3 regions of the Paenibacillus sp. FSL F4-0243 genome follow, and region 1 is predicted to be linked to each of the others. Evidence: a T-box and tRNA genes for the amino acid it is inferred to sense, from the RefSeq annotation. Region 1 holds a T-box; the other regions hold tRNA genes.

Evidence for each region. A T-box is a leader RNA that pairs with one kind of tRNA and senses whether it is charged. The one in region 1 lies ahead of ileS (isoleucine--tRNA ligase), so its partner is inferred to be a tRNA-Ile.
Region 2: it encodes a tRNA-Ile, which carries the amino acid that the T-box ahead of ileS (isoleucine--tRNA ligase) is inferred to sense. The anticodon was not compared.
Region 3: it encodes a tRNA-Ile, which carries the amino acid that the T-box ahead of ileS (isoleucine--tRNA ligase) is inferred to sense. The anticodon was not compared.

What each region holds. Positions count from the first base shown of each region.
Region 1 covers NZ_CP150151.1:5,275,606-5,285,500, reverse strand. Annotated here, with positions in the region: gene NSS87_RS23580 (YggS family pyridoxal phosphate-dependent enzyme) at 1-294, shown strand, start outside; gene sepF (cell division protein SepF) at 306-746, shown strand; gene NSS87_RS23570 (YggT family protein) at 781-1,020, shown strand; gene NSS87_RS23565 (YlmH/Sll1252 family protein) at 1,030-1,812, shown strand; gene NSS87_RS23560 (DivIVA domain-containing protein) at 2,040-2,552, shown strand; T-box leader at 2,793-3,067, shown strand; gene ileS (isoleucine--tRNA ligase) at 3,439-6,531, shown strand; gene NSS87_RS23550 (DUF5665 domain-containing protein) at 6,861-7,157, shown strand; gene NSS87_RS23545 (TraR/DksA C4-type zinc finger protein) at 7,588-8,313, opposite strand; gene lspA (signal peptidase II) at 8,560-9,072, shown strand; gene NSS87_RS23535 (RluA family pseudouridine synthase) at 9,065-9,895, shown strand, end outside.
Region 2 covers NZ_CP150151.1:136,673-146,567, reverse strand. Annotated here, with positions in the region: tRNA gene NSS87_RS00725 (tRNA-Lys) at 1-9, opposite strand, end outside; tRNA gene NSS87_RS00720 (tRNA-Tyr) at 15-100, opposite strand; tRNA gene NSS87_RS00715 (tRNA-Phe) at 110-182, opposite strand; tRNA gene NSS87_RS00710 (tRNA-Asp) at 249-326, opposite strand; tRNA gene NSS87_RS00705 (tRNA-Thr) at 340-415, opposite strand; tRNA gene NSS87_RS00700 (tRNA-Val) at 449-524, opposite strand; tRNA gene NSS87_RS00695 (tRNA-Met) at 533-609, opposite strand; tRNA gene NSS87_RS00690 (tRNA-Ser) at 640-731, opposite strand; rRNA gene NSS87_RS00685 (23S ribosomal RNA) at 814-3,742, opposite strand; tRNA gene NSS87_RS00680 (tRNA-Ala) at 3,908-3,983, opposite strand; tRNA gene NSS87_RS00675 (tRNA-Ile) at 4,005-4,081, opposite strand; rRNA gene rrf (5S ribosomal RNA) at 4,127-4,243, opposite strand; rRNA gene NSS87_RS00665 (16S ribosomal RNA) at 4,368-5,925, opposite strand; gene NSS87_RS00660 (pro-sigmaK processing inhibitor BofA family protein) at 6,228-6,494, opposite strand; gene NSS87_RS00655 (DUF2508 family protein) at 6,529-6,780, opposite strand; gene recR (recombination mediator RecR) at 6,917-7,516, opposite strand; gene NSS87_RS00645 (YbaB/EbfC family nucleoid-associated protein) at 7,555-7,866, opposite strand; gene dnaX (DNA polymerase III subunit gamma/tau) at 7,914-9,689, opposite strand; RNA gene ffs (signal recognition particle sRNA large type) at 9,827-9,895, opposite strand, start outside.
Region 3 covers NZ_CP150151.1:6,275,779-6,285,673, forward strand. Annotated here, with positions in the region: rRNA gene NSS87_RS27840 (23S ribosomal RNA) at 1-2,009, opposite strand, end outside; tRNA gene NSS87_RS27845 (tRNA-Ala) at 2,149-2,224, opposite strand; tRNA gene NSS87_RS27850 (tRNA-Ile) at 2,245-2,321, opposite strand; rRNA gene rrf (5S ribosomal RNA) at 2,367-2,483, opposite strand; rRNA gene NSS87_RS27860 (16S ribosomal RNA) at 2,608-4,165, opposite strand; gene NSS87_RS27865 (hypothetical protein) at 4,524-4,754, opposite strand; gene NSS87_RS27870 (stage II sporulation protein M) at 5,007-5,618, opposite strand; gene pdaB (polysaccharide deacetylase family sporulation protein PdaB) at 5,727-6,530, shown strand; gene NSS87_RS27880 (PPK2 family polyphosphate kinase) at 6,581-7,402, opposite strand; gene NSS87_RS27885 (KinB-signaling pathway activation protein) at 7,683-8,273, opposite strand; gene gerD (spore germination lipoprotein GerD) at 8,403-9,074, shown strand; gene NSS87_RS27895 (Mrp/NBP35 family ATP-binding protein) at 9,132-9,895, opposite strand, start outside.

The sequences.
Region 1 (9,895 bases):
GATACGAAATTTGGTCTGTCGCCTGAGGCGGTACCTGGATTTTTGCGTGAAATTGCTAGTCTAGACCGTGTAAAAGTAATTGGACTAATGACGATGGCACCTTTAGAAGGTGATCCGGAGCTTACCCGCCCTGTATTTCGCGGACTTCGTGAGCTGCGCGATGAGCTCAATCAACTTGCTTTGACACCTGAACCGATTACGGAGCTATCAATGGGAATGTCGAATGATTTTGAAGTGGCGATACAGGAAGGAGCCACCTGGGTACGCCTAGGTACGGTGTTAGTAGGCCATTAGGAGGGATCGTGATGAGCGTTATGAACCGATTTATGAGTTTTTTGGGCTTGCAGGAGGAAGAAGAAGTTGTGGAGCGGGAGCAAATCCACGAAGAGGATGAGTATGAGCCAGCCCCTGTCGAAACCCGCAAAAATCAAAGGGGCAACGTTGTCAGTATCCATTCGCAGAAGAATGTAAAAGTTGTACTTTATGAGCCACGTTCGTACGATGAGGCTCAGGAAATTGCGGACCATCTCCGTTCTCACCGGACGGTAGTGATCAATCTTCAGCGTGTCCGTAATGATCAGGCAATGAGAATTATTGATTTTTTAAGTGGAACTGTTTATGCCCTTGGGGGAGGAATCTCTAAAATTGGGGGCAATATATTTATGTGCACGCCAGATACCGTTGAAATTCAAGGTGCCATTACGGAAATCCTAGGTGACGATCCAGACTATAACAGAATGAGGTGAATGAGCTTTGCCCCAAATTGATTACATTATTGATATGCTGTTTAATATTTATTTTTACATGATTATTTTCTACGTACTGATGTCTTGGTTACCAAACGTTCGTGAGAACTTTATCGGAGAACTGCTGAGCAAGCTTGTTGAGCCGTATTTGACACCATTTCGTCGGTTTATTCCGCCACTCTTTGGTACGCTTGATATTTCCCCGATCATTGCACTATTCGTCTTGGAATTTGCGGCAGGTGGACTCAAATCCATTTTGCACTTAATTTTTTAGGCAGAAGTGATGAAGACAGAAGTTTACGGGCATTTTCATCCCGATGAAAGACAATTTGTGGACAAGGCTTGGGAGTGGGTTACCCATGCGGGAGAATATCATGAGACGAAACTGACCGAATTTCTAGATCCGCGCCAAGGATTTATTCTGCAAAGTCTCGTCAATCGACATCCAGATGTTATCGTTAGATGGGAAGGCGGCCACCCTGAGGCAGAGCGGAAGCGAGCACTCATTGCACCTGATTATCGTGATCTGGATCATGAGGACATGGAGCTGAGCGTTCTTGCGATAACCTCTGGTGAGCAAAAGTTTTTGGCGCTAGAACATGGGGACTACATGGGCTCTATTCTGGGTCTTGGAGTAAAACGTGGAAAAATCGGTGATATTCATGTTCTGGACGATGGTTGTCATGTGGTAGTAGCTGCAGATATTGCAGATTATTTAGACATGAATTTAACTGGAGTACACCGAATACAGGTGAGCACGGAGGTATTGCCACTTTCTGCCTTGCGTAATAGTGAGGTGAAGCTGGAAATGATGGATTTGACTGTAGCGTCCCTACGATTGGATGGCATAGCCGCAGATGTAACACGGCTTAGCCGAAGCAAAATTCTTGCTCCCATCAAGGCTGGGCGCGTTCGGGTAAATTGGAAAGTGGAAGAAGACCCTTCCTGCGGACTTAAAGATGGTGACATGGTATCTATTCAAGGATTTGGTCGATTCAAGGTTCTAGAGGTTGGTAGTTTGACGAAAAAGGGCCGATACCGTGTTCAGGTTGGTAAATTTGTGTGAATCCCTTGCAGGAATCCGGCTTTACTTGTCGAAATTGATTATTTCGAGGGAATCAAACATTTTTAAAGCAGGACGCCGATATTTTATAAAAGAGGCGAACCATGAATGGCAGTTGGAACGTCGATACATCCTCTGCCTTTACTTGAAGTACAGTCTTTCTTCTTTGTCTGCTGCGCAGGTATGGTTCAGAGACTTAGAAGGTCCGAAATTTCTAGGAGGTGCACAGCATGCCATTAACACCGCTCGATATACATAACAAGGAGTTCTCTCGGAGACTTCGCGGTTATGATGAGGACGAGGTCAACGAATTTCTGGATCAAGTAATTAAGGATTACGAAAGTGTCATCCGTGAGAACAAAGAGCTGCAGAATCAGCTTTTGTCCATTCAAGAGCGTTTAGATCATTTTGTGAATATTGAAGAGAGTTTATCGAAAACGATCTTAGTCGCTCAGGAAGCGGCCGATGATGTGAAGAACAACTCCAAGAAGGAATCGCAGCTCATTATCAAGGAAGCGGAAAAGAACGCGGATCGGATTATTAACGAAGCGTTATCCAAATCCCGTAAGGTTGCTATTGAGACTGAAGAATTGCGTAAGCAAGCTTCGATCTATCGCACTCGTTTCCGCACATTGGTGGAAGCACAGCTCGAGCTGTTGTCACAGGATGACTGGAATGCCTTGGAGAGTCGTGAGGCAAGCGAGAGCGTAACTTTTAAGGATGATGTTCTACATCGTATCTAATGCATTATGATGAATGAATGCTGCTTGAATTTATAGGGGGGAATTCCCTCTAATTTATAATTTCACGCTATAATCGGCTAAATAGAGGGAGTTATTCCCTCTATTTTTATTTTCCGCTAAAATCGATCATAATAAAGTATTCCGCCTGCACAGGTATACTCCTAATGTGGATTTCGCTAGCGGTTGTTGACATTTAGACTTAAAAAGTCTATAAATAGAACATATCTGTATAATGTTTATATGTATTCGATGACGGGACAAGTACGACAAGGTAACGTTCTCCAGAGAGTCGGCGATTGCTGAGAGCCGATTGTTCGAACCCTGCCGGAAGATCTTCCCCTAGAAGTTAAGCTGAAGCGTTGATCGTGCGTAAGCTTAGCCGTCCGCCGGACGTTACACCGGACCTGTGCATGAGATTTACGCGCAGGACTGAGATTGTGCTGAATACACTCCCCTTAAGGATGTGCTCATGCGCAGAATTAGGGTGGTATCGCGAGCGTCGTCTCGCCCCTTTGGGGGTGGGATGACGCTTATTTTGTTGTTCCGGGGAGGCCATCCCCTAAATCCCCCTTTCTAAGGGGGACCCCAAGGGCTGCCGCCCTCTGGACACCCGCAATGTAAAGCCTCGTGCAAACGGGTACGGTGGTGGAAGCGAACAGACTCATGTGGCTGAAGGAGCGGCCCTTCTTAGGCTCCCCTGGCGGGTTCGCCTGCGGGGCCTCACTGCTAGCGCAGACCGGCGTTTCACTCGCCGCTCCATGTGGCACCCAGAGCCAGTGCTGCCCTACGGGATCGCGGCTCGGGTACCGAAGGCAAGAGCTGAACCAGACTGCCCAAGGATCGAAAAGAGCTTTACAGACTAAACCATGAAAGGATTGACCATCACATGCAAAAAGTAGATGTCAAAGAAAAAGCGCGGGCAAGAGATGTCCGCATACTGAAGAAATGGAGCGACGAAAATACGTTCCGTAAATCCATGGAGAATCGTGAAGGACGTCCGAACTATGTATTTTACGAAGGTCCTCCAACAGCGAACGGTGCACCGCATATCGGGCACGTGCTGGGCCGTGTAATCAAGGATTTCATCGGTCGTTACCAAACGATGAAAGGTTACCGCGTGGTACGTAAAGCGGGCTGGGATACACACGGTTTGCCAGTAGAACTAGGCGTACAAAAGAAGCTTGGCATCTCCGGCAAACAAGAGATCGAGGAATATGGCGTAGAAAAATTCATTCAGGAATGTAAAGACAGCGTCTTCGGTTATGAGAAGCAATGGCGCGAGTTTACAGAGGGTATCGGATACTGGACGGATCTAGATAATCCTTACGTAACTTTGAATAACACATACATCGAGAGCGTGTGGAACATCTTGGCTACTGTGCATGACAAAGGGTTGCTCTACCGCGGACACCGCGTTAGTCCTTACTGCCCAAGCTGTCAGACTACCCTAAGCTCCCATGAAGTAGCCCAAGGCTACAAGACTGTCAAGGATCTCAGTGCGACTGCAAAGTTCAAACTGGATGACAGTGGAGACTACGTACTAGCTTGGACGACTACACCTTGGACGCTGCCAGCACATATGGCGTTAGCCATGAACCCTGACATGGATTATGTACGTGTACAACAAGAAGACGGTATCTACATTGTGGCCAAAAATTTGGTAGAGGAAGTAATGAAAGGCGAGCACACAGTCCTTTCTACACATAAAGGTTCCGAGTTTATCGGCAAAACCTACGCTCCTCCATTCGGATACATCAAGGCAGAGAAAAGCAATGTCATCGTTGGTGCTTCCTTCGTTACAGATTCCAGTGGTACAGGGATCGTACACATGGCACCAGCGCATGGTGAAGATGACTATAAGACTTGCCGCGAGAACGGCATCAGCTTCGTGAACGTGGTTGATAATTCCGGTAAGTATACGGATGTAGTATCTGATTTTGCTGGACGCTTCGTGAAAGATTGCGATTTGGATATCGTTAAAGCTTTGTCTGAAAAAGGACTGCTTTACGGTAAAGAAAAATACGAGCACAGCTATCCATTCTGCTGGCGTTGTGATACACCACTCTTGTACTACGCAACAGACAGCTGGTTCATCAACACTACAGCGATCAAAGATCAGCTGATTGCTAACAACAACAGTGTAGATTGGTATCCTGATCATGTACGTGAAGGCCGTTTCGGGAAGTTCCTGGATGAACTGGTGGACTGGAATATCAGCCGTAATCGTTACTGGGGCACACCGCTTAATGTTTGGGTATGTCAAGAAACGGGCAAAGAGTTCGCTCCACACAGCATTGAAGAACTGAGAGCGATGGCGATTGGCGATGTACCTGAGGATATCGAGCTGCATAAGCCTTTTGTAGATAAGATCAAGCTACGCAGCCCTTTCAGCGAAGGCGCAGAGATGGTTCGCACACCAGAAGTTATCGATGTTTGGTTCGATAGTGGTTCGATGCCATTTGCGCAAAGTCATTATCCATTTGAGAACGAGGATAAGCTGAATGATCAATATCCAGCGGATATGATCTGTGAAGGGATCGACCAGACACGTGGATGGTTCTACAGCTTACTAGCTGTATCTACCTTGTTTAAAGGTAAAGCTCCATATAAAGCTGTTATTGCTCACGGCCATATCCTTGATGAGAATGGTCAGAAAATGTCCAAATCAAAAGGCAATGTTATTGATCCTTGGGATATCATGAACGATTACGGCACGGATGCTTTCCGTTGGGCGATTCTATCCGATAGTGCACCGTGGAATAACAAACGTTTCTCTCGTGGTCTTGTAGGGGAAACCAAATCGAAAGTTGTAGATACACTGGTGAATACGCATGCGTTCTTGACTCTTTATGCTGGCATCGATGGTTATGATCCTGCTGATCATCCTTTTAAAGTATCGGAACATAAGCTGGACCGCTGGATTTTGTCCCGTCTGAACAGCTTGATTCTTTTGGTAGACAAAGGACTTGCAGTAAATGACTTCGTGAATACATCCAAAGGCATTGAGAACTTTATAGATGAGCTGAGCAACTGGTATATCCGTCGTTCCCGTGACCGTTTCTGGGGTAGTGGTCTAGGTGAAGATAAGCTGGATGCTTACCGTACACTGACCCATGTGCTTTTGAAGACAGCGTCTTTGATGGCTCCATTTACACCGATGTTGTCTGAAGATATCTTCACGAACCTTGGCGGCGGAGAGAGTGTGCATTTAGCAGATTATCCGGTTGCTGATGAGAGCTTGATCGATAAAGAGCTGGAAGAGGATATGGAAAGTGCGAGACAAATCGTTGAGCTGGCGCGTAACGTGCGTAACGAAACAGGCATTAAGAATCGTCAACCGCTGTCTGAGCTGATCGTTTCGATGAACCGTGACTTCCATTTGGCTGAGTATGAAGAGATCATCAAAGACGAGATCAACATCAAGAATATCGTGCTAGAGACTAGCGATAGTGGATTTGTTGACTTCACACTCAAGCTGAATCTTAAAGTTGCCGGTAAAAAATACGGTAAAAACGTCGGCTTCCTGCAAGGCTTTTTGAAAGCTCTGGACAGTGACTCTACCCGCAAAGCGGTGCAAGATGGCTCAATCGCGATTGCGACGCCAGAGGGAGAAGAACTGGTGATCACTTCTGAAGAGCTACTCGTTGAAAAAGAAGCTAAAGCAGGTTTCGCCGCAGCTTCCGGATATGGAATTACGGTTGCGCTCAATACCGAAATCACACCTGAGCTTGAACAAGAAGGCTGGGTTCGTGAGATCATTCGTGCGGTTCAAGATTACCGTAAACGTTTGGATCTGCCGATCGAGAAACGGATCGCACTCACGCTGAGTGTAGACGATGAGCTTAAAGCAGCAGTTACAGCCTTTGAGAATGTATTGCGAGACAATGTACTTGTGACTACGGTTGATTTTGGCGGAGAACATGCTTTTGAAACGGTAGATGTCGGTGGTAAATCCATCGGTATCCATATTGAAGTGTAAATCTGCATTACCTGTCCCAAAACAGCATATACTAGCGGCACAAGTGTAAACAGAGAACTTCTGTTTATGCGGGAAATATAGTCTTTATATTTCGCCCGCGAAAATAACGAGCCTCGTGCTCAAGGAGATGTATTCTCTTTGACCGGGCTCGTTTACTTTGTGGCGAATATAGACGTATGAGAGGAGCTGTGGCTGTGGAGGATCAGAAGAACAGAATCTCCGTCAAGACATCCGGCAACAAGAACAGCCCAGATAAGGGAGCGGAGAAAAAGGTTATTCCTGAGGAAAACCCTGAGCGTTTAACAGCAGATCATCGCAATCCAGAAGACATTCCACTGGAAGAAAAAATGAATACAATGTATCGATTAACCTTTGAATGGGCCCATATCTTAGAGAAATCACGAATTTATCAGTATACGGAGCTGTTATATTCACCTTGGACTCTAATTTGGAAAAATATTTTATATGGAGCGGCTCGTGGAGTAGGGATTGCGCTAGGCTTTACTTTTTTTGCGGCAACGATCATCTATGTTCTTCAGGTACTTGGAGCATTGAATCTACCGATCATCGGAGATTATATTGCGGATATTGTACGAATTGTTCAACGTCAGCTGGAATTCAAATAGCTTGTTAAGGCGAAGCCGTCTTTATTTGGTTTGTTGAAGGGATTAGGGTTCGGTCAATCTTCTTTGGTGGATTTATCCAGCCTTGGGCTTCTATGTTTCTCCCCAGTCCGTACCTTTCCTTTTTTAATCTTTGGAGAGGGCTGCGCTGCTTTTTTTCCTCGTGTATGATGCGTAAGCCTCTCATTAATAATAAATATCGTCGGTCATCTTCATGACTGAGTTGCTGCACATTTTTAAGATAGTCGTGATTCACTAACGTTACACTCCTTGTATGTCGATTTCAGAATCCGTTAGATCAGTTTACCAGCTGAATCTGAACATTTTCTTAACAAAATGACATAGCGCAGAAAATATAAAAAAAACAGCGGGCCATTCCACAATGAAACTGGAACCGCACGCTGTTCATTTTTTCTTGTGGGGGACAATGCTTTTATTCCTCGCCTTCGAGTGGATCAAGCATGTAACTTCCCTCGCCACTATCCTTATAACGCTCGTAGCTACGTCCCGGTACTACAACTACATTGTTGCCTGTAATATCGGTGGCGATAAAGTTCTCCCAAGGCTCTACGCAGCCTTCAAGCTCATCGGCTTCAATCTCCATATCATTATAGGAGTCAATGTTGCTGCCCTCCGCCATGGCGGGGGAATCGGAGTTTCCATAGCTTTCTACAATCTGCCAGGCATCCTCACCGTCAAAGCCGTTTTGATCCTCTCGTTCATCGAGACTCGTACGCCCAAATGGAGGAGACAAAAATTCTTCTTCAATGGGCCGAGTAAAAGGTGCATTTTGACGTGGGGCGTGCTCTTTACAATAAAGCGTGGAGGGAATAGCGGATAGACGCTCAAAAGGGATCGGTTTACCGCTAGCCTTACATATCCCATAGGTCCCTTCATCCATAGCGTTGAGAGCAGCTTCAATATCATCCAGCTCATGCTCGTCCCGCTCTAGCAGTGAAATATCCATGGAGCGATTATACAAATCGGTGGCTGCATCGCCTGGATGGTTGTCATTCTCGGAAAGTTCTCCGGTGCCATCCCGCATGGATTCCTGTAAGCCGTAATTTTCATTATTCTGAAGCCTGTGCTGAATAGTATCACGGTCTTTTTCTAATCGGGCGCGTAGCTCTGAGAGCTGCTGTACTGTCAGGTGCGTCATGATGAGTAAGCTCCTTTCTGTACTTTTTTAAGAATCCTTCCGACAAACCGATTTTCACCGGATGGTTCTTTGTTAGGTTGACCTGAGAGGCGTTATTTTAGCGATGGAAAATAGTCCCCAAGATTAAGCGCCCGAGAGGTGTCACGCAATAGACGATCTTCTAAGGGCTGTGCTACAATATACAAGTCTTATAACAGTATTCGTACCGCATTTGGCGGGAAAAATAAGAACGGAGTGACAACTTCTGTGGTGTACTATTTGATTGCTCTTATTGTATTTTTGGTGGATCAGGGAACGAAGTATCTCATTGCCACACGTTTGGAGCTTGGGGAACAGATTCCGGTGATCGGGAATTTCTTCCTAATTACCTCACATCGTAATCGCGGGGCTGCTTTTGGGATTCTACAAGGTCAGCAATGGTTCTTCTTTTTAGTTACGGTTGTAGTGGTTGCAGGTATCGTTTGGTACTTGAACAAAACTAGACATTCGCGGAAGATGCTATCGGTTGCCCTTGGACTTGTTCTGGGTGGAGCGATAGGTAACTTCCTAGACCGGATGATCAGTGGTGAGGTTGTCGATTTCCTTCTGTTTAATTTTGGAAGCTATAGCTTCCCGATTTTTAACGTTGCGGATTCATGTATTGTCATTGGGGTTGGGTTGATTCTTTTGGACTCCTTCCGCGATCTTAAGAATGGTGAAGAAATCACGGAAATCAAAGAAGTAAAAGAAGCAAAGGAAGTAAAAGAAGGGAATGAATGATTTGAGTAAAGACGTCAATCACCAAGCGGCATCTACGAGCGAAGAAGAGAGGGACGTCACGGAGTGGACCGTTTCAGCAGAGAACGCGCGGGAGCGAATCGATAAATATATAACGGAATCTTGGGAAGAGGATATTTCTCGTTCTCAGGTGCAGCTGTGGATCAGTGGTGGCCATGTTACGGTTAATGGGGCACCGGTTAAAGCTAACTATAAGCTCTCAGAAGGCGATAAAGTTTCCATTGTCGTACCAGAAGCGGAAGTTACAGACTTGATCCCGGAGAATATTCCACTTGAAGTTGTATACGAAGACAGCGATGTCATTGTTATAAATAAGCCGCGTGGTATGGTTGTACATCCGGCTGCCGGGCACCCGTCAGGCACCTTGGTAAATGCACTGATGTATCACTGCAAGGATCTGTCCGGTATTAATGGTGAGATTCGTCCAGGTATTGTACATCGTATTGATAAGGATACCTCTGGTCTTATTATGGTGGCTAAAAATGATGCCAGTCACGCGTCGCTCGCAGCACAGCTTAAAGAGCACAGTGTAACACGCCGCTATATAGCAGTTGTACACGGCAATTTGTCGCATGACAAAGGAACGGTTGACGCTCCGATCGGTAGAGATCCACATGATCGCAAGCTATACACTGTGACGGAAAAGAACAGCAAGAAATCTGTGACCCATTTTACAGTGATGGAACGTTTCGGTGACTGTACACTACTGGAGCTGCAGCTGGAGACTGGCCGCACGCATCAGATCAGAGTGCATATGAAATTCATTGGTCATCCGCTTGTGGGGGATCCGATTTATGGACGCAGT
Region 2 (9,895 bases), 1.8 Mb from region 1:
TAATGGCTCATAAATGGTGGGGGATGATGGATTCGAACCACCGAACACGTACGTGAGCAGATTTACAGTCTGATGCGTTTGGCCACTTCGCTAATCCCCCAGGGAAAAGTGGCTCGAGACGGATTCGAACCGCCGACACGAGGATTTTCAGTCCTCTGCTCTACCGACTGAGCTATCGAGCCATATTAAATTGACATAAAAATAAAGTGGTAGTATTATACTTCCCACCCTAGTCTTGTGGAAAAAAATGGCGGAACCGACGAGATTCGAACTCGCGATCTCCTGCGTGACAGGCAGGCATGTTAGGCCAACTACACCACGGTTCCGCATTGATAATAATGGTGCCGGCGAGAGGACTTGAACCCCCAACCTACTGATTACAAGTCAGTTGCTCTACCAGTTGAGCTACACCGGCACGGTGTAAAAAGTATTTCTTAAAAAGTAATAATGGTGGAGGCTGAGGGGATCGAACCCCCGACCCTCTGCTTGTAAGGCAGATGCTCTCCCAGCTGAGCTAAGCCTCCAGGTATTATGGTAGCGGCGAAGGGGATCGAACCCCCGACCTCACGGGTATGAACCGTACGCTCTAGCCAGCTGAGCTACACCGCCACAATAATTAGAAATGCTATGGATTGAAAATGGCGGAGAGAGTGGGATTCGAACCCACGCACCGCTTACGCAGTCTAACCCCTTAGCAGAGGGTCCCCTTATAGCCACTTGGGTATCTCTCCAAACGATATCAGTACCACAGCAATCCAAACAGGAATTTGACTCCCTGAAAACTGAATCCGAATTGAATTTGCGTCTTAAGTATAGGATAAGCCCTCGACCGATTAGTATTGGTCAGCTCCATGCATTACTGCACTTCCACCTCCAACCTATCTACCTCGTCGTCTTCAAGGGGTCTTACTAATTGGGAAATCTCATCTTGAGGGGGGCTTCACGCTTAGATGCTTTCAGCGCTTATCCCGTCCGTACGTAGCTACCCAGCCATGCTTCTGGCGAAACAACTGGTGCACCAGCGGTACGTCCATCCCGGTCCTCTCGTACTAAGGACAGCTCCTCTCAAATTTCCTGCGCCCACGACAGATAGGGACCGAACTGTCTCACGACGTTCTGAACCCAGCTCGCGTACCGCTTTAATGGGCGAACAGCCCAACCCTTGGGACCTACTTCAGCCCCAGGATGCGATGAGCCGACATCGAGGTGCCAAACCTCCCCGTCGATGTGGACTCTTGGGGGAGATAAGCCTGTTATCCCCAGGGTAGCTTTTATCCGTTGAGCGATGGCCCTTCCATGCGGTACCACCGGATCACTAAGTCCGACTTTCGTCCCTGCTCGACTTGTAGGTCTCGCAGTCAAGCTCCCTTATGCCTTTGCACTCTTCGAATGATTTCCAACCATTCTGAGGGAACCTTGGAACGCCTCCGTTACTCTTTAGGAGGCGACCGCCCCAGTCAAACTGCCCGCCTGACACGGTCCCCGTACCCGGTAAGGGTACTAGGTTAGAACCTAGATACGATCAGGGTGGTATCCCAACGGCGCCTCCACCGAAGCTTGCGCTCCGATTTCTACGGCTCCCACCTATCCTGTACAGATCGTACCCAAATTCAATATCAAGCTGCAGTAAAGCTCCATGGGGTCTTTCCGTCTTGTCGCGGGTAACCTGCATCTTCACAGGTATTAAAATTTCACCGGATCTCTCGTTGAGACAGCGCCCAAGTCGTTACGCCATTCGTGCGGGTCAGAATTTACCTGACAAGGAATTTCGCTACCTTAGGACCGTTATAGTTACGGCCGCCGTTTACTGGGGCTTCGGTTCATAGCTTCGGGTTACCCCTAACCACTCCCCTTAACCTTCCAGCACCGGGCAGGCGTCAGCCCGTATACTTCGCCTTGCGGCTTCGCACAGACCTGTGTTTTTGCTAAACAGTCGCTTGGGCCTTTTCACTGCGGCCCCCTCGTGCTATTCACACTACCGGGGCACCCCTTCTCCCGAAGTTACGGGGTCATTTTGCCGAGTTCCTTAACGAGAGTTCTTCCGCGCGCCTTAGAATTCTCTTCTCGCCTACCTGTGTCGGTTTGCGGTACGGGCACCTTCTCCTGGCTAGAGGCTTTTCTTGGCAGTGTGAGATCATGACCTTCGCTACTATAATTTTCGCTCCCCATCACAGCCCAGCCTTAACGATGTGCGGATTTGCCTACACATCAGCCTCACTGCTTAGACGGACATATCCATCAGTCCGCGTCACTACCCTCCTGCGTCACCCCATCGCTCATAGCGGATTACGGTGGTACAGTAATTTCAAACTGTTGTCCTTCGACTACGCCTTTCGGCCTCGCCTTAGGTCCCGACTTACCCTGAGCGGACGAGCCTTCCTCAGGAAACCTTGGGCTTTCGGCGGATCAGATTCTCACTGATCTTTTCGTTACTCATACCGGCATTCTCACTTGTATGCTGTCCAGCGCTCCTTACGGTACACCTTCAACCCACATACAACGCTCCCCTACCCCAGATACATACGTATCTAGCCATAGCTTCGGTGGTGTGTTTAGCCCCGTTACATTTTCGGCGCAGAGTCACTCGACCAGTGAGCTATTACGCACTCTTTCAATGGTGGCTGCTTCTAAGCCAACATCCTGGTTGTCTGTGCAACTCCACATCCTTTCCCACTTAACACACACTTGGGGACCTTAGCTGATGGTCTGGGCTGTTTCCCTTTTGACAATGGATCTTAGCACTCACTGTCTGACTCCCGGCAATAAGTATATGGCATTCGGAGTTTGACTGAGCTTGGTAATCCTTGCGGACCCCGCACCCAATCAGTGCTCTACCTCCACTACTCTTATACCGAGGCTAGCCCTAAAGCTATTTCGGGGAGAACCAGCTATCTCCGAGTTCGATTGGAATTTCTCCGCTACCCCCACCTCATCCCCGCATTTTTCAACATGCGTGGGTTCGGGCCTCCAGTGCGTGTTACCGCACCTTCACCCTGGACAGGGGTAGATCACACGGTTTCGGGTCTACGTCCACATACTCAATCGCCCTATTCAGACTCGCTTTCGCTGCGGCTCCGTCTTCTCGACTTAACCTTGCATGTTAAACGTAACTCGCCGGTTCATTCTACAAAAGGCACGCCATCACCCATAGATAGGGCTCTGACTTTTTGTAAGCACACGGTTTCAGGTTCTATTTCACTCCCCTTCCGGGGTGCTTTTCACCTTTCCCTCACGGTACTGTTTCACTATCGGTCGCCAGGTAGTATTTAGCCTTAGCAGATGGTCCTGCTGGATTCATACGGGGTTTCACGTGCCCCGCACTACTCGGGATCCGTCTCGGAGAGAACACAGTTTAGGCTACAGGGCTTTTACCTCTATCGCGGGCCTTTCCAGACCTCTTCACCTACCATATTCCTTTGTAACTCCATGTGAGACGTCCCACAACCCCTAAGAGCAAGCTCTTAGGTTTAGGCTGTTCCGCGTTCGCTCGCCGCTACTGACGGAATCACTATTGTTTTCTCTTCCTCAGGGTACTTAGATGTTTCAGTTCCCCTGGTCTGCCTCTACATCTCCTATGTGTTCAGAGATGAGTAACTGCGAATTACCACAGCTGGGTTTCCCCATTCGGACACCCCCGGATCAAAGCTTGCTTACAGCTCCCCGAGGCAGTTTCGTTGTTCGCCACGTCCTTCGTCGGCTCCTGGCGCCTAGGCATCCTCCGTGTGCTCTTATTAGCTTAACCTTGATTTTTCCGCAGGAAAATATCGAACGATATCTTCTTTGAAAAATCTCACTAATAACATTTACTTGTTTGCACAAGTTGCTAAAAGATGTTCTAAAACGCAAATTCGTTTCGGTATCCAGTTTTCAAGGATCAATGTTTAAAACAGGTATTGAATTAAAATTATGGTGGAGCCAAGCGGGATCGAACCGCTGACCTCCTGCTTGCAAGGCAGGCGCTCTCCCAGCTGAGCTATGGCCCCATAAAAGGATATAATGTCATATGGTGGGCCTTGGTGGACTCGAACCACCGACCTCACCCTTATCAGAGGTGCGCTCTAACCAACTGAGCTAAAAGCCCATATAACATATATAATATTGTGAATCAACCAAAGAATGGTTGTCCGCTTGGCGGCGTCCTACTCTCCCAGGACCCTTCGGTCCAAGTACCATCGGCGCTGGAGGGCTTAACGGTCGTGTTCGGGATGGGTACGTGTGGAACCCCTCCGCTATCGCCACCAAACGCATACGAAAGAGACTTGCTCTTTCAAAACTGAACACGAGTGAGTGTTCGAACCCGAAGGTTCTATAATGGAAGTTTAACTTCCGATTTGAATGTCTTCATTGCAGAAGACGATTCTCCATAGAAAGGAGGTGATCCAGCCGCACCTTCCGATACGGCTACCTTGTTACGACTTCACCCCAATCATCTACCCCACCTTCGGCGGCTGGCTCCCTTGCGGGTTACCCCACCGACTTCGGGTGTTGTAAACTCTCGTGGTGTGACGGGCGGTGTGTACAAGACCCGGGAACGTATTCACCGCGGCATGCTGATCCGCGATTACTAGCAATTCCGACTTCATGCAGGCGAGTTGCAGCCTGCAATCCGAACTGAGACCGGCTTTGATGGGATTGGCTTCACCTCGCGGTTTCGCTTCCCGTTGTACCGGCCATTGTAGTACGTGTGTAGCCCAGGTCATAAGGGGCATGATGATTTGACGTCATCCCCACCTTCCTCCGGTTTGTCACCGGCAGTCACTCTAGAGTGCCCAACATTACTTGCTGGCAACTAAAGTTAAGGGTTGCGCTCGTTGCGGGACTTAACCCAACATCTCACGACACGAGCTGACGACAACCATGCACCACCTGTCTCCTCTGTCCCGAAGGCCGCCACTATCTCTAGTGGATTCAGAGGGATGTCAAGACCTGGTAAGGTTCTTCGCGTTGCTTCGAATTAAACCACATACTCCACTGCTTGTGCGGGTCCCCGTCAATTCCTTTGAGTTTCAGTCTTGCGACCGTACTCCCCAGGCGGAGTGCTTACTGTGTTAACTTCGGCACCAAGGGTATCGAAACCCCTAACACCTAGCACTCATCGTTTACGGCGTGGACTACCAGGGTATCTAATCCTGTTTGCTCCCCACGCTTTCGCGCCTCAGCGTCAGTTACAGCCCAGAAAGTCGCCTTCGCCACTGGTGTTCCTCCACATATCTACGCATTTCACCGCTACACGTGGAATTCCACTTTCCTCTTCTGTACTCAAGTCACCCAGTTTCCAGTGCGACCTCAGGTTGAGCCCAAGGTTTAAACACCAGACTTAAATGACCGCCTGCGCGCGCTTTACGCCCAATAATTCCGGACAACGCTTGCCCCCTACGTATTACCGCGGCTGCTGGCACGTAGTTAGCCGGGGCTTTCTTCTCAGGTACCGTCACTCCGATAGCAGTTACTCTACCGGACGTTCTTCCCTGGCAACAGAGCTTTACGATCCGAAAACCTTCATCACTCACGCGGCGTTGCTCCGTCAGACTTTCGTCCATTGCGGAAGATTCCCTACTGCTGCCTCCCGTAGGAGTCTGGGCCGTGTCTCAGTCCCAGTGTGGCCGTTCACCCTCTCAGGTCGGCTACGCATCGTCGCCTTGGTGGGCCGTTACCCCACCAACTAGCTAATGCGCCGCAGGCCCATCCCTCAGTGACAGATTGCTCCGTCTTTCATTCTTTCTTCAGGAGAAAAAAGAAATTATCCGGTATTAGCTACCGTTTCCGGTAGTTATCCCAGTCTAAGGGGCAGGTTGCCTACGTGTTACTCACCCGTCCGCCGCTAAGTTATTTTGAAAGCAAGCTTTCAAAATAACTCCGCTCGACTTGCATGTATTAGGCACGCCGCCAGCGTTCGTCCTGAGCCAGGATCAAACTCTCCAATTAGTATTGAAAAGAGCGATATGCTCATTTTGAAACATCTGACGAGAAAATTAATTCTCTAATTTTGGATTTCACTTTCGCGATTTCCCACTCACTCGTTGTTCAGTTTTCAAAGATCAATGTCTCATCTTTCGTTGTCGTTGCTTGTCAGCAGCGACCTTTATAATATATCACAGCACCTTTGTTTTCGTCAAGCGTTTTTTTAATTTCTTTTTTTCGCTTACCGTTTCAGCAAGTTGTTAATCAACATCTTGTCCAAAGGGGCGAGACTTAATGTATCATATTTTTCAAACTCACGTCAAGCATTAAAACAAAATAATTCTTAATCCTATTAACATTACTACGCCTGGAAGGCCAAGAACCGTTACTGCGCCTATGGTTGCGGGATTCAGGGGAATATGAACTTGTGTGATTAAACCCGAGAAATTCACTACATATATCGCGAGCGCAGCCAGTACCAAATGAGCTCCGAACAGACTAAGCCATCCAAAGCCAAGTTTTTTTCGGAATACAATTACACTCAACAACACAACCGATATGACTAGTACTCCTATAGCTAACATTCTTAGCATGTTGATCCCTCCTATATTTCCTTTTGACTAGCGCCTACATCTGACTGCTATTTAATCCAATGCTCTTTGCATGTTTGAGATGTATCTGATACTTGCGCTCTGCTGCCTCTAAAATATAAATAGCATAATCAATTTGATCTTGACCCAACGCTTCATCAAACATTAGGTACGCTCTCTCCCACTCAGATTGCGCCTTACGAACCTCCAGCAACGTTTCCCAGCCCTCCGTATCTTTTCTACCCTGTTCTTCATCTGCTCCCCGCCACAATGAGGTCCACCATCCCATTACTCATTCCTCCTCAGAATAATTTCGATGCAAAATTACATCTCGTTATTCTCATTCATATCGGGATAGGGACAAACTTAGAACAAAAAAAGGAGGCCCAGGGGGCCTCCTTTTGAAAAACACGACTTTAGAGCTACTAGAATAGCTCACGACGACCTTCCAACGCTTTGGACAAGGTAACCTCGTCGGCATATTCAAGATCGCCACCAACAGGCAAGCCATGGGCTATTCTGGTGATTTTAATCTCAAAAGGCCGAACTAAACGAGAAATATACATCGCCGTTGCCTCACCCTCAATGTTGGGGTTAGTCGCCATGATAAGCTCACTCACTCTTTCATCACTCAAACGAGTCAATAATTCCTTCAAGCGAATATCATCAGGGCCTATACCTTCCATAGGTGAAATCGCACCCTGAAGAACGTGATAATACCCATTAAACTCTTTGGTTCGTTCTATTGCCACCAAATCCTTGGAGTCTTGGATCACACAGATTACTGAAGGATCTCTAGTTTTGTCCTGACATATCTTACACGGGTCCGTATCCGTAATATTACAGCAGACGGAGCAATAATGAAGATTACGCTTGACACTTACTAGCGCTTTAGCAAAATCAATGACGTCATCCTCTTTCATGTTAAGCACATGAAAAGCTAACCGGGCGGCTGTCTTCGGCCCAATCCCGGGCAAGCGCGTAAAAGCATCGATCAGCTTGGCTAGCGGTTCGGGATAATACAAATTAATAATTCTCCTTTAGACGAAGTGGAGTGAGTGAATTAGAACAAGCCTGGGATCTTCATTCCACCAGTAAATTTACCCATATCATTGTTCGCAAGGTCTTCAGCTTGAGTCAAAGCATCATTAACTGCAGTGATTACCAAATCCTGTAGCATTTCAACATCTTCCGGATCAACAGCTTCTGGCTTGATTTGGATAGAAAGCAACTTTTTGTGGCCATTAACTTGAACTGTAACTACACCGCCACCTGATGAGCCTTCAATTACCTTGCCACCTAGTTCTTCTTGAGCTTTAAGCATTTGCTCCTGCATTTTCTTAACTTGCTTCATCATTTGGTTCATATTATTCATACATCATCTCTCCTTTGGAATGCGCAATTTGCGCTAGTATGCTTACATTACTCTTTTATGACAACAAGGTCTTCTCCAAAAAGCTGGATAGCCTCATCAATCCAAGGTTCAGATTTCGCATCTGCAGTATCATGTTCATGCTCTAGCCGCAACTCTTCCTTGCTAGGCTGTCCCACTGACTTCTGAGCGGCTTCGTTCCAATCGCGCTGCATTATAGTTACCAGTCTATAAGGTTTACCAAGACGCGCTGCAAACACATTCTCAATGACCTGTCTGTTTGCTGGCTTCTCCGTTGTATCACGATGAATCGTGTTCTTAAACGCAACAAGCACAGCATCGTCCATTACAGATACAGGTTCTCCGTCTACAAACCACGCATGAACCGTTACCTTCTCCTCTTTTACCCCTTGCAAGACAAGACTCCACTGTTTGTAGATAGCTGCAAAATCAGGACTATCCTTACCAGCAATAAACTTATCAACATTTGGAGGCATTTTGGAGGTTGCAGAGATTCTAGGCGCAGAACTTGGAGTCGGATTCGATTTCGCAGAAGAGGCACCATCTCGCCCACCTCCGGAAATACCACCGGCCTGCAATGCCTGCTCCAGCTTTTTCTCCAGCGCAGTAATCTGTCTCTTGAGCAGATCCAGTTCACCAGAGTGGACTGCAGGAGCATTCACCCCTGACCCAGCCTGTAATGCACCTAACGGAGCAGCTGATGCGGTCTCACTTTCCTCTTGCTGCAAGCTACAAAGCTTCATCAGCGCGACTTCAAACAAAGTCTGTGGATGAGTAGCATATTTCATTTCACCCAGGTACTTATTAAGTGTATCTACGATCTGAAACAGACGATCCCGGGAAAATGCGGTGGCCATATCTTTAAACTCGGCGGGATTAAGCACTCGCTCCGTCAGTTGATCGGCCCCAGGTACCATCTTAATCATCAATAAATCACGGAAATAATACATAAGATTCTCTAGACATTTATCAGCACTCTTACCTTCATGCATAAGCTGTTCAACAAGCTCCAGCAGAAGACCCATATCACCTTCCAATATGGCAGTGGCAAGACGTGCAAATTGCTCAGAGGGTATCCCTCCGGTCATCCCCAGGACTTGTTCGTACGTAACTTTGCCATCTGTAAAAGATGAAATCTGATCCAGCAAACTCACTGCATCGCGCATACCTCCATCAGAAAGGCGGGCAATATACTGCAATGCGTTAACATCAGCTGTAATCCCTTCCTTCTCACAGATAGCACTTAGATGTGCTGTCTGCTCTTCCAAAGCTACTCTGCGGAAGTCAAAACGCTGACAACGAGAAATGATCGTCGCTGGCAATTTATGAGGTTCCGTAGTCGCAAGGATGAACATTGCATGTGACGGCGGTTCTTCCAATGTCTTTAATAGCGCATTAAATGCTTCTGTTGTCAGCATATGCACTTCATCAATAATATACACTTTACGGCGCACCTCGGTAGGTGCATATTTCACCTTGTCCCGGAGGTCGCGAATCTCTTCTACGCCCCGGTTAGATGCCGCGTCTATTTCCTGCACATCCATCACATTACCCGCAGTGATTCGCAAGCAGGAAGGACACTCGTTGCAAGGCTCCGGACCTGGCCCACGTTCACAATTGACCGCTTTCGCTAAGACTTTAGCAGCACTTGTCTTACCAGTTCCCCGCGGACCACTGAACAGATAGGCATGCGAAACCCGCTGTTCACGAATTGCGTTCTGCAGCGTTTGGATAATGTGCTGTTGTCCAACCATGTCTTGAAACGACTGCGGCCGCCAAGCACGGTACAGCGCGATATGTTCCACTATGCATTACCCTCTCTTAGGCTGCCTCTTTCCCGGCATTTGTCGCAAATTTATTATACTATATTCATCGGCTATTGACCAAAAACAAAAAGCATCTTTGCTTGTGGCAAAGATGCTGTTATAAACAGAATTATAAACCGTGCACCTGTTATTGATGACTACGATCCAAGCGGCAACCCTACATGACTGCTCGGGCTAGGCCACCC
Region 3 (9,895 bases), 1.0 Mb from region 1:
ATTCGTGCGGGTCAGAATTTACCTGACAAGGAATTTCGCTACCTTAGGACCGTTATAGTTACGGCCGCCGTTTACTGGGGCTTCGGTTCATAGCTTCGGGTTACCCCTAACCACTCCCCTTAACCTTCCAGCACCGGGCAGGCGTCAGCCCGTATACTTCGCCTTGCGGCTTCGCACAGACCTGTGTTTTTGCTAAACAGTCGCTTGGGCCTTTTCACTGCGGCCCCCTCGTGCTATTCACACTACCGGGGCACCCCTTCTCCCGAAGTTACGGGGTCATTTTGCCGAGTTCCTTAACGAGAGTTCTTCCGCGCGCCTTAGAATTCTCTTCTCGCCTACCTGTGTCGGTTTGCGGTACGGGCACCTTCTCCTGGCTAGAGGCTTTTCTTGGCAGTGTGAGATCATGACCTTCGCTACTGTAATTTTCGCTCCCCATCACAGCCCAGCCTTAATGATGTGCGGATTTGCCTACACATCAGCCTCACTGCTTAGACGGACATATCCATCAGTCCGCGTCACTACCCTCCTGCGTCACCCCATCGCTCATAGCGGATTACGGTGGTACAGTAATTTCAAACTGTTGTCCTTCGACTACGCCTTTCGGCCTCGCCTTAGGTCCCGACTTACCCTGAGCGGACGAGCCTTCCTCAGGAAACCTTGGGCTTTCGGCGGATCAGATTCTCACTGATCTTTTCGTTACTCATACCGGCATTCTCACTTGTATGCTGTCCAGCGCTCCTTACGGTACACCTTCAACCCACATACAACGCTCCCCTACCCCAGATACATACGTATCTAGCCATAGCTTCGGTGGTGTGTTTAGCCCCGTTACATTTTCGGCGCAGAGTCACTCGACCAGTGAGCTATTACGCACTCTTTCAATGGTGGCTGCTTCTAAGCCAACATCCTGGTTGTCTGTGCAACTCCACATCCTTTCCCACTTAACACACACTTGGGGACCTTAGCTGATGGTCTGGGCTGTTTCCCTTTTGACAATGGATCTTAGCACTCACTGTCTGACTCCCGGCAATAAGTATATGGCATTCGGAGTTTGACTGAGCTTGGTAATCCTTGCGGACCCCGCACCCAATCAGTGCTCTACCTCCACTACTCTTATACCGAGGCTAGCCCTAAAGCTATTTCGGGGAGAACCAGCTATCTCCGAGTTCGATTGGAATTTCTCCGCTACCCCCACCTCATCCCCGCATTTTTCAACATGCGTGGGTTCGGGCCTCCAGTGCGTGTTACCGCACCTTCACCCTGGACAGGGGTAGATCACACGGTTTCGGGTCTACGTCCACATACTCAATCGCCCTATTCAGACTCGCTTTCGCTGCGGCTCCGTCTTCTCGACTTAACCTTGCATGTTAAACGTAACTCGCCGGTTCATTCTACAAAAGGCACGCCATCACCCATTAATAGGGCTCTGACTTTTTGTAAGCACACGGTTTCAGGTTCTATTTCACTCCCCTTCCGGGGTGCTTTTCACCTTTCCCTCACGGTACTGTTTCACTATCGGTCGCCAGGTAGTATTTAGCCTTAGCAGATGGTCCTGCTGGATTCATACGGGGTTTCACGTGCCCCGCACTACTCGGGATCCGTCTCGGAGAGAACACAGTTTAGGTTACAGGGCTTTTACCTCTATCGCGGGCCTTTCCAGACCTCTTCACCTACCATATTCCTTTGTAACTCCATGTGAGACGTCCCACAACCCCTAAGAGCAAGCTCTTAGGTTTAGGCTGTTCCGCGTTCGCTCGCCGCTACTGACGGAATCACTATTGTTTTCTCTTCCTCAGGGTACTTAGATGTTTCAGTTCCCCTGGTCTGCCTCTACATCTCCTATGTGTTCAGAGATGAGTAACTGCGAATTACCACAGCTGGGTTTCCCCATTCGGACACCCCCGGATCAAAGCTTGCTTACAGCTCCCCGAGGCAGTTTCGTTGTTCGCCACGTCCTTCGTCGGCTCCTGGCGCCTAGGCATCCTCCGTGTGCTCTTATTAGCTTAACCTTGATTTTTCCTAAGAAAAATCTCACTAATAACATTTACTTGTTTGCACAAGTTGCTAAAAGATGTTCTAAAACGCAAATTCGTTTCGGTATCCAGTTTTCAAGGATCAATGTTTAAAGAAGGTATTGAATTAAAATTATGGTGGAGCCAAGCGGGATCGAACCGCTGACCTCCTGCTTGCAAGGCAGGCGCTCTCCCAGCTGAGCTATGGCCCCATAAAAGATATAAAGTTATATGGTGGGCCTTGGTGGACTCGAACCACCGACCTCACCCTTATCAGAGGTGCGCTCTAACCAACTGAGCTAAAAGCCCATATAACATATATAACATTATGAATCAACCAAAGAATGGTTGTCCGCTTGGCGGCGTCCTACTCTCCCAGGACCCTTCGGTCCAAGTACCATCGGCGCTGGAGGGCTTAACGGTCGTGTTCGGGATGGGTACGTGTGGAACCCCTCCGCTATCGCCACCAAACGTATATGAAAGAGACTTACTCTTTCAAAACTGAACACGAGTGAGTGTTCGAACCCGAAGGTTCTATAATGGAAGTTTAACTTCCGATTTGAATGTCTTCATTGCAGAAGACGATTCTCCATAGAAAGGAGGTGATCCAGCCGCACCTTCCGATACGGCTACCTTGTTACGACTTCACCCCAATCATCTACCCCACCTTCGGCGGCTGGCTCCCTTGCGGGTTACCCCACCGACTTCGGGTGTTGTAAACTCTCGTGGTGTGACGGGCGGTGTGTACAAGACCCGGGAACGTATTCACCGCGGCATGCTGATCCGCGATTACTAGCAATTCCGACTTCATGCAGGCGAGTTGCAGCCTGCAATCCGAACTGAGACCGGCTTTGATGGGATTGGCTTCACCTCGCGGTTTCGCTTCCCGTTGTACCGGCCATTGTAGTACGTGTGTAGCCCAGGTCATAAGGGGCATGATGATTTGACGTCATCCCCACCTTCCTCCGGTTTGTCACCGGCAGTCACTCTAGAGTGCCCAACATTACTTGCTGGCAACTAAAGTTAAGGGTTGCGCTCGTTGCGGGACTTAACCCAACATCTCACGACACGAGCTGACGACAACCATGCACCACCTGTCTCCTCTGTCCCGAAGGCCGCCACTATCTCTAGTGGATTCAGAGGGATGTCAAGACCTGGTAAGGTTCTTCGCGTTGCTTCGAATTAAACCACATACTCCACTGCTTGTGCGGGTCCCCGTCAATTCCTTTGAGTTTCAGTCTTGCGACCGTACTCCCCAGGCGGAGTGCTTACTGTGTTAACTTCGGCACCAAGGGTATCGAAACCCCTAACACCTAGCACTCATCGTTTACGGCGTGGACTACCAGGGTATCTAATCCTGTTTGCTCCCCACGCTTTCGCGCCTCAGCGTCAGTTACAGCCCAGAAAGTCGCCTTCGCCACTGGTGTTCCTCCACATATCTACGCATTTCACCGCTACACGTGGAATTCCACTTTCCTCTTCTGTACTCAAGTCACCCAGTTTCCAGTGCGACCTCAGGTTGAGCCCAAGGTTTAAACACCAGACTTAAATGACCGCCTGCGCGCGCTTTACGCCCAATAATTCCGGACAACGCTTGCCCCCTACGTATTACCGCGGCTGCTGGCACGTAGTTAGCCGGGGCTTTCTTCTCAGGTACCGTCACTCCGATAGCAGTTACTCTACCGGACGTTCTTCCCTGGCAACAGAGCTTTACGATCCGAAAACCTTCATCACTCACGCGGCGTTGCTCCGTCAGACTTTCGTCCATTGCGGAAGATTCCCTACTGCTGCCTCCCGTAGGAGTCTGGGCCGTGTCTCAGTCCCAGTGTGGCCGTTCACCCTCTCAGGTCGGCTACGCATCGTCGCCTTGGTGGGCCGTTACCCCACCAACTAGCTAATGCGCCGCAGGCCCATCCCTCAGTGACAGATTGCTCCGTCTTTCATTCTTCCTTCAGGAGAAAAAAGAAATTATCCGGTATTAGCTACCGTTTCCGGTAGTTATCCCAGTCTAAGGGGCAGGTTGCCTACGTGTTACTCACCCGTCCGCCGCTAAGTTACTTTGAAAGCAAGCTTTCAAAGTAACTCCGCTCGACTTGCATGTATTAGGCACGCCGCCAGCGTTCGTCCTGAGCCAGGATCAAACTCTCCAATTAGTATTGAAAAGAGCGATATGCTCATTTTGAAACATCTGACGAGAAAATTAATTCTCTAATTTTGGATTTCACTTTCGTGATTTCCCACTCACTCGTTGTTCAGTTTTCAAAGATCAATGTCTCTCATTTCGTCGTCGTTGTTTGTCAGCGGCGACCTTTATAATATATCACAGTGTTTCGTTGTTTGGCAAGTCTTTTTTTTGAAAAAGTTTTTTTCAACTTTTCTTGCCTTCCGCTTCCCTTTTACACAAGCAAAAGGAGCGCGAGATATAATTTATCACGAGCACTCCTTTTTAGTCAAGCTATTTTATTAAAAAATCTTAAATTCATATAAGACTCTTGCATTTACCGCTTATCCTTAGTGTTTATACTGAGAAGAACGTCCACCCCACGCATACTTGGAAAGCTCTTTCTGAGGAGCAAAACGAGCATACATACGAAATACAGTCTTATATCTATTGGCGATGGCATGCCTGATATTTTGGTCCAAGCGCTGATCGCTCAAATCTAACAGCATCTCATCAAGTTCTTTCCGCAAAACATAATCCAGTTCCTTGCATTCTTTTTCGTTGAACAACATTCCCAACATATGCTTGGCCTCCTTCATGAAGTTGCAAGTAACACATTCACTAAAACCAAAAACCCCTTGTACATAATTAGTTAGTCCATCTCATGGAGAAAGCTGCCTTAAGATCCTCTTACACTAGATTAACCGGAGTACTCTTTTTATAACCATAATTATTAAAAATTCCCTTTATGGTTTCGTCACGATTATATACTTCTGACCTTTAGGCAATCCTTGGATGAATAGCTTTAATGTTATGCTCCATTCTCGGAAGTTTTATGATAAAAGAGAAAAAGTTATTGTGCTTTCAATGATGGCTGCAACAAATAACAGGATTATTGTCCAAATAGATGCCGTAAGTGTTTGACGCATGAACGAAGACCACTCAACACCTCTGTTCACTTTTTTAGTGGATGAGCTAAACAGACTTGCAACTACTTTCCCGCCGAACTGAAGTCCAAATGCACAAGCAATAATGATTGCTGGAATCTCTATAATCCCATGTGGCAGCAGTCCTTTTACTATTAGTTCGAATAAATCCTGTCCTTGCAGTGCTGATAAATGAATCAGATAGCCGATAACCGCTCCGTTAATAAATAAGAATATGGCTGGCAGTATACCGAACAACGCCCCTAAAAATATGATAAGAACACCCTTGATGCTGTTATTCAAAAATATAAATACAAAGAAGCTCCATTGCGGATTAGAAGAATCTCTAAGGTTGCCACTGATTTCACTGAGCCCCTCTAATTGCTGAACCAATAGCTTTTCCAGACTGCTAGTAGCTACCCACCCTATAACCGCTCCTACTGCGAACAGCAGACAGGATAGCAATAAAGCCTTCCGGATCGTTTTTAGATCTTTAATAAACGTGAAGAACGACAACATAAATACCCTCCTGAAATTGTGATCTCTGTTTCTTAGGTCATAACCTTGCGGTACGAGCATACATTTAGAACAAACAAGCATTTCGCATGGGAGAGGAGCGCTGTCATTATGAATTCTTTTTATGTATTCAGCGGCAAAAAGATTAAACGATTCATCTATATCTTCGCCGCTGTGCTTCTTGCTGCTGGAGTTGTCTATGTCGAGAGGGGAAACATAACCGTTTTTTCTGAATCCGGACCTTCCGCGATCTACAGTGTACCAACAGAGAAGAAGCTGATTGCCCTGACCTTCGATATTAGCTGGGGGGAGAAAAGACCCGAACCAATTTTGAAGGTACTTGAAGACAAGAAAGTGGACAAAGCCACCTTCTTCCTATCGTCTCCATGGAGTAAGACTCACCCAGACATTGTAACTAACATTAAGAATGCAGGTTTTGAAATTGGAAGTCATGGTCATAAACACGTCAATTACAGCACACTAAGCAACGAAGAAATTCGTACACAGATCTCAACGGCTCACACCGTACTTACCGAATTAACCGGCACTGAACCCAACTTGATTCGTATGCCTAATGGTGATTTTGACAAAAGAGTCCTTCAGGTTGCCAGCGATCTCGGCTACAAGGTCATTCAATGGGATACAGACTCCCTGGACTGGAAAAACATCGGCGTAGACAATATCGTGAAGCGTGTAACGACAAAAGCGCATCCAGGTGATATCGTCCTTCTACATGCCAGTGATTCCTGTAAACAAACACATGAAGCACTTCCACTCATTATCGACGAGCTCCGCAGACAAGGTTATGAATTCGTTACCGTCTCTGAGCTGATTAGTCAAAGCAACACCGAAGGTAAAGAAGTCCGCGACTCAGCTTCACTGAGTAATGCCATTGAGGACGCAGCTGGGCTGTAAAAACACATACAATCTCTGGTGCCGTAATGAATGTTGATCTGTCCAAAGGATTAATGACGTGGAGAAATGAGTTCCGATATGTCAGGTGTGGGGGTATTCAGCTTCGGATAGCTCAGATCCAGACTCTCCAGTGTCTTTACAACGATGGATAAGGTCAAATAGTTGCGGTACCATTGATGATTGGCGGGTATCCAGTACCAGGGTGCTTTATCTATGCTAGATTCCTTGAAAACATCTTCATATGCTTCTTGGTAATCATCCCAATACTCCCGCTCCTGGAGATCACTTGCATCGAATTTCCAATGTTTTTTGGGATCTTCAAGGCGTTCCTTAATCTTCTTCAGCTGCTTCTCTTTAGAAATATGCAGAAAAAGCTTGATAATTGTCGTCCCCTCTTCCACCAGCATTTCCTCGAACTGCCGTATGTAACGAAAGCGACGCTTCAAGTCATCCTTTTTTAACCCTCCGTGTACCCGTGGTACCAATACATCTTCATAATGCGAGCGGTTAAATGCAGAGATATATCCCTTAGGGGGTGTCTTCTGATGAACCCTCCATAGAAAATCATGAGCCTCTTCCTCTAGAGATGGTTTCTTGAAGCTGGTCACTATAAACCCTTGTGGATTAATGCCTGAAAAAATATGCTTAACCGTGCCATCCTTACCGCTGGAATCCATTCCTTGCAGAATAACAAGCAGCGAATGCTTTTTCTGAGCAAACAAAATATCTTGGAGCTCTGCCAAACGTGCTTTAAGCTCTTCTGTTTTGGCTTCTACTTCTTTTTTGGATTTAAAAACACCTGTGTCGTCCGGATCCAGCTTGTTAAGCCGGATTTCTTTTGTGTCTTTTATCATATAGCGCTTGATGTCCATATATTCCCCTCCTAAAAGTTTTGTAAAGCATATACATCATCGGGACGCTTCGTACAAAACTTACTTCGGAAGCATCTACTAAGTTTTGTAAAGCATATGAATCATTGATGAGCCTCGTACAAAACTCGCATCGGAAGCATACGCTTAGTTCTGTGAGCGTATCGTTCTTTAAGATTAACCTCTACAATCAGATTTTAATCGTTAAGATACAGTTAGAGCAAAAAACCCCGTCTTCTGAGAACAGAGAACGGGGTTCTTTGTTTAGTGCCTTCCCCATTCATTATCCGGCTGCCGGCTTCAGAATACGGTGTAGCATCAAAATTTGGAATGCATTACAAGCGATAAGCGGAACAACAATAAATACCGTTGCACTATCAACACCTATACGGAGCACGCCAATAACTTCCACAATTGAAATAGCTGTCATAAAAAAGAGGGTTGGAATCAAAGCTGAGATGTTTGTACTTTTTACTTTGAAATAAGACACAATAATAGCTGCTAGCAAAATAACGATTCCTAATATTAGATCAGACATAACATTTCTTTCCCCACCAACGACGGTACGCAAAAAAATCAGTTCAAGCAATGCGAGCACAGAAAGCACTAGTTGTATGTATTTCCAAACCTTTTGTGGAAAAACGCCGTTGCCCATATAATTCAAAATCAAATAGGCAAAAAAACCAAGTTGCGAATAAACGCTTACAAGCATACCGTAGCCAAGCAGAATCAGCGGGTATAAAAAGAAATCCCCGACACTTTTGAAATCAATCTTACCATTTACGAATTGCAGTGCCAGACCAGCGATTACAGCCCCACCCGCTCCTATAAGGAGGGTAGTCCAAAATAAATGAAACCATTTTTTTATACTCAGCCAATTCACCTCCTCTTGTCAGATTTATTTTACCAAGGATACCGACAAAACACCATTACACCCACAACATAAATGTGATCTAATTCGGCATAATACATCTAGAGAATCCTATAAAGGAGGGCAGCGCCAATGAAATGGAGATTTATCGGATCTGTGGGTTTGGCATTGAGCTTTGTTATGGCCTTAACGGCTTGCGGAAGTGAGCAGAGCAGTTCTTCTTCCGGACAAGGCAGTTATAAAGAAACGAAGACCATGGTTTTAGATATATTGAAAAGCGATGAGGGTAAAAAAGCGGTTGAGGAATCATTATCAAGCTCCAGCTCTAGCGGTACCAGTGGAATGAGCATGAAGATGATGCCACTTCAAACAACAGAGGAGATCAAGCTCGCTGTTAAAAATACTCTCACTGCACCGGAATATCAGAAGGAAATCGAGAAGATAATGACTGATCCCAAATTCGCAGGCGATTTTGCTAAAGCCATTCAATCACAAAGCAAGGAACTACACCTACAGCTAATTAAAGATCCCACTTATCAGAAATCAGTCGAAGAAATTATGAAGTCTCCAGAAATGATGACAATGTTTTTAAATCTCACTAAAACACCTGATTACCGTAAACAATCCATGAAGACCATGCAGGAATCCATGCAAACTCCATTATTTCGCATGGAAGTATTGAATTTACTTAAAAAAGTCGTACAAGAAGAACTTGAACCAAAAGAGAAAAAAGAAAAGGGTAGCGAAGGTGGCGACAAACAGGAAAGCAGTGGCGGCGGCAGCGGCGATGATTCAAGTTCATAAGAAAAAGGCCTTATCCCACTAATACGTGTGGGAAGGCCTCTTTTTTATGCACAAGAGTTAGTGCTCATATTTGGCAATAAGTTTATCAGCAATTTCTGCAAATAATTGTCCTGATGGTGTCTCTTCTTTGTATACAGAAGGTGAGAAATCCGGTTCGGAAATATGGTTGTCCGGTGCACCTAGCGGTATTTGTGCAAGCAGCTCCGTATGAAGCGTCTCGGCAAGCCTCGCTCCTCCGCCTCTGCCAAAGATATAATCTTTCTTACCACAGTCAGTGCACTCATAATAAGCCATATTCTCAATGACTCCAATAATCTCATGATCTGTCTGTAGAGCCATAGAGCCCGCTCTAGCCGCCACAAACGCTGCCGTAGCGTGAGGTGTCGTTACTATAATCTCTTTGCTGTGAGGCAGCATCTGATGCACGTCAAGTGCCACATCACCAGTACCTGGGGGAAGATCAAGCAGCATATAATCAAGTTCACCCCAACCAACATCATTGAAGAACTGGCGAAGCATTTTACCCAGCATAGGTCCCCGCCAAATAACTGGACTATTCTCACGAATAAAGAAGCCCATAGACATGACCTTCACTCCAAAACGTTCCACAGGAATAATCGTTCCTTCTTCTACAACTGGTCCCTCTTCGATCCCCATCATATCGGGAATACTGAAACCATAAATATCAGCATCGATAAGACCAACTTTTTTCCCTTTTCTTGCAAGGGCTACGGCCAAATTCACCGTTACGGTTGACTTACCAACTCCACCTTTTCCGCTGGCCACGGCGATAAAGTTCACGCCAGAGCTCTCGCTAATTA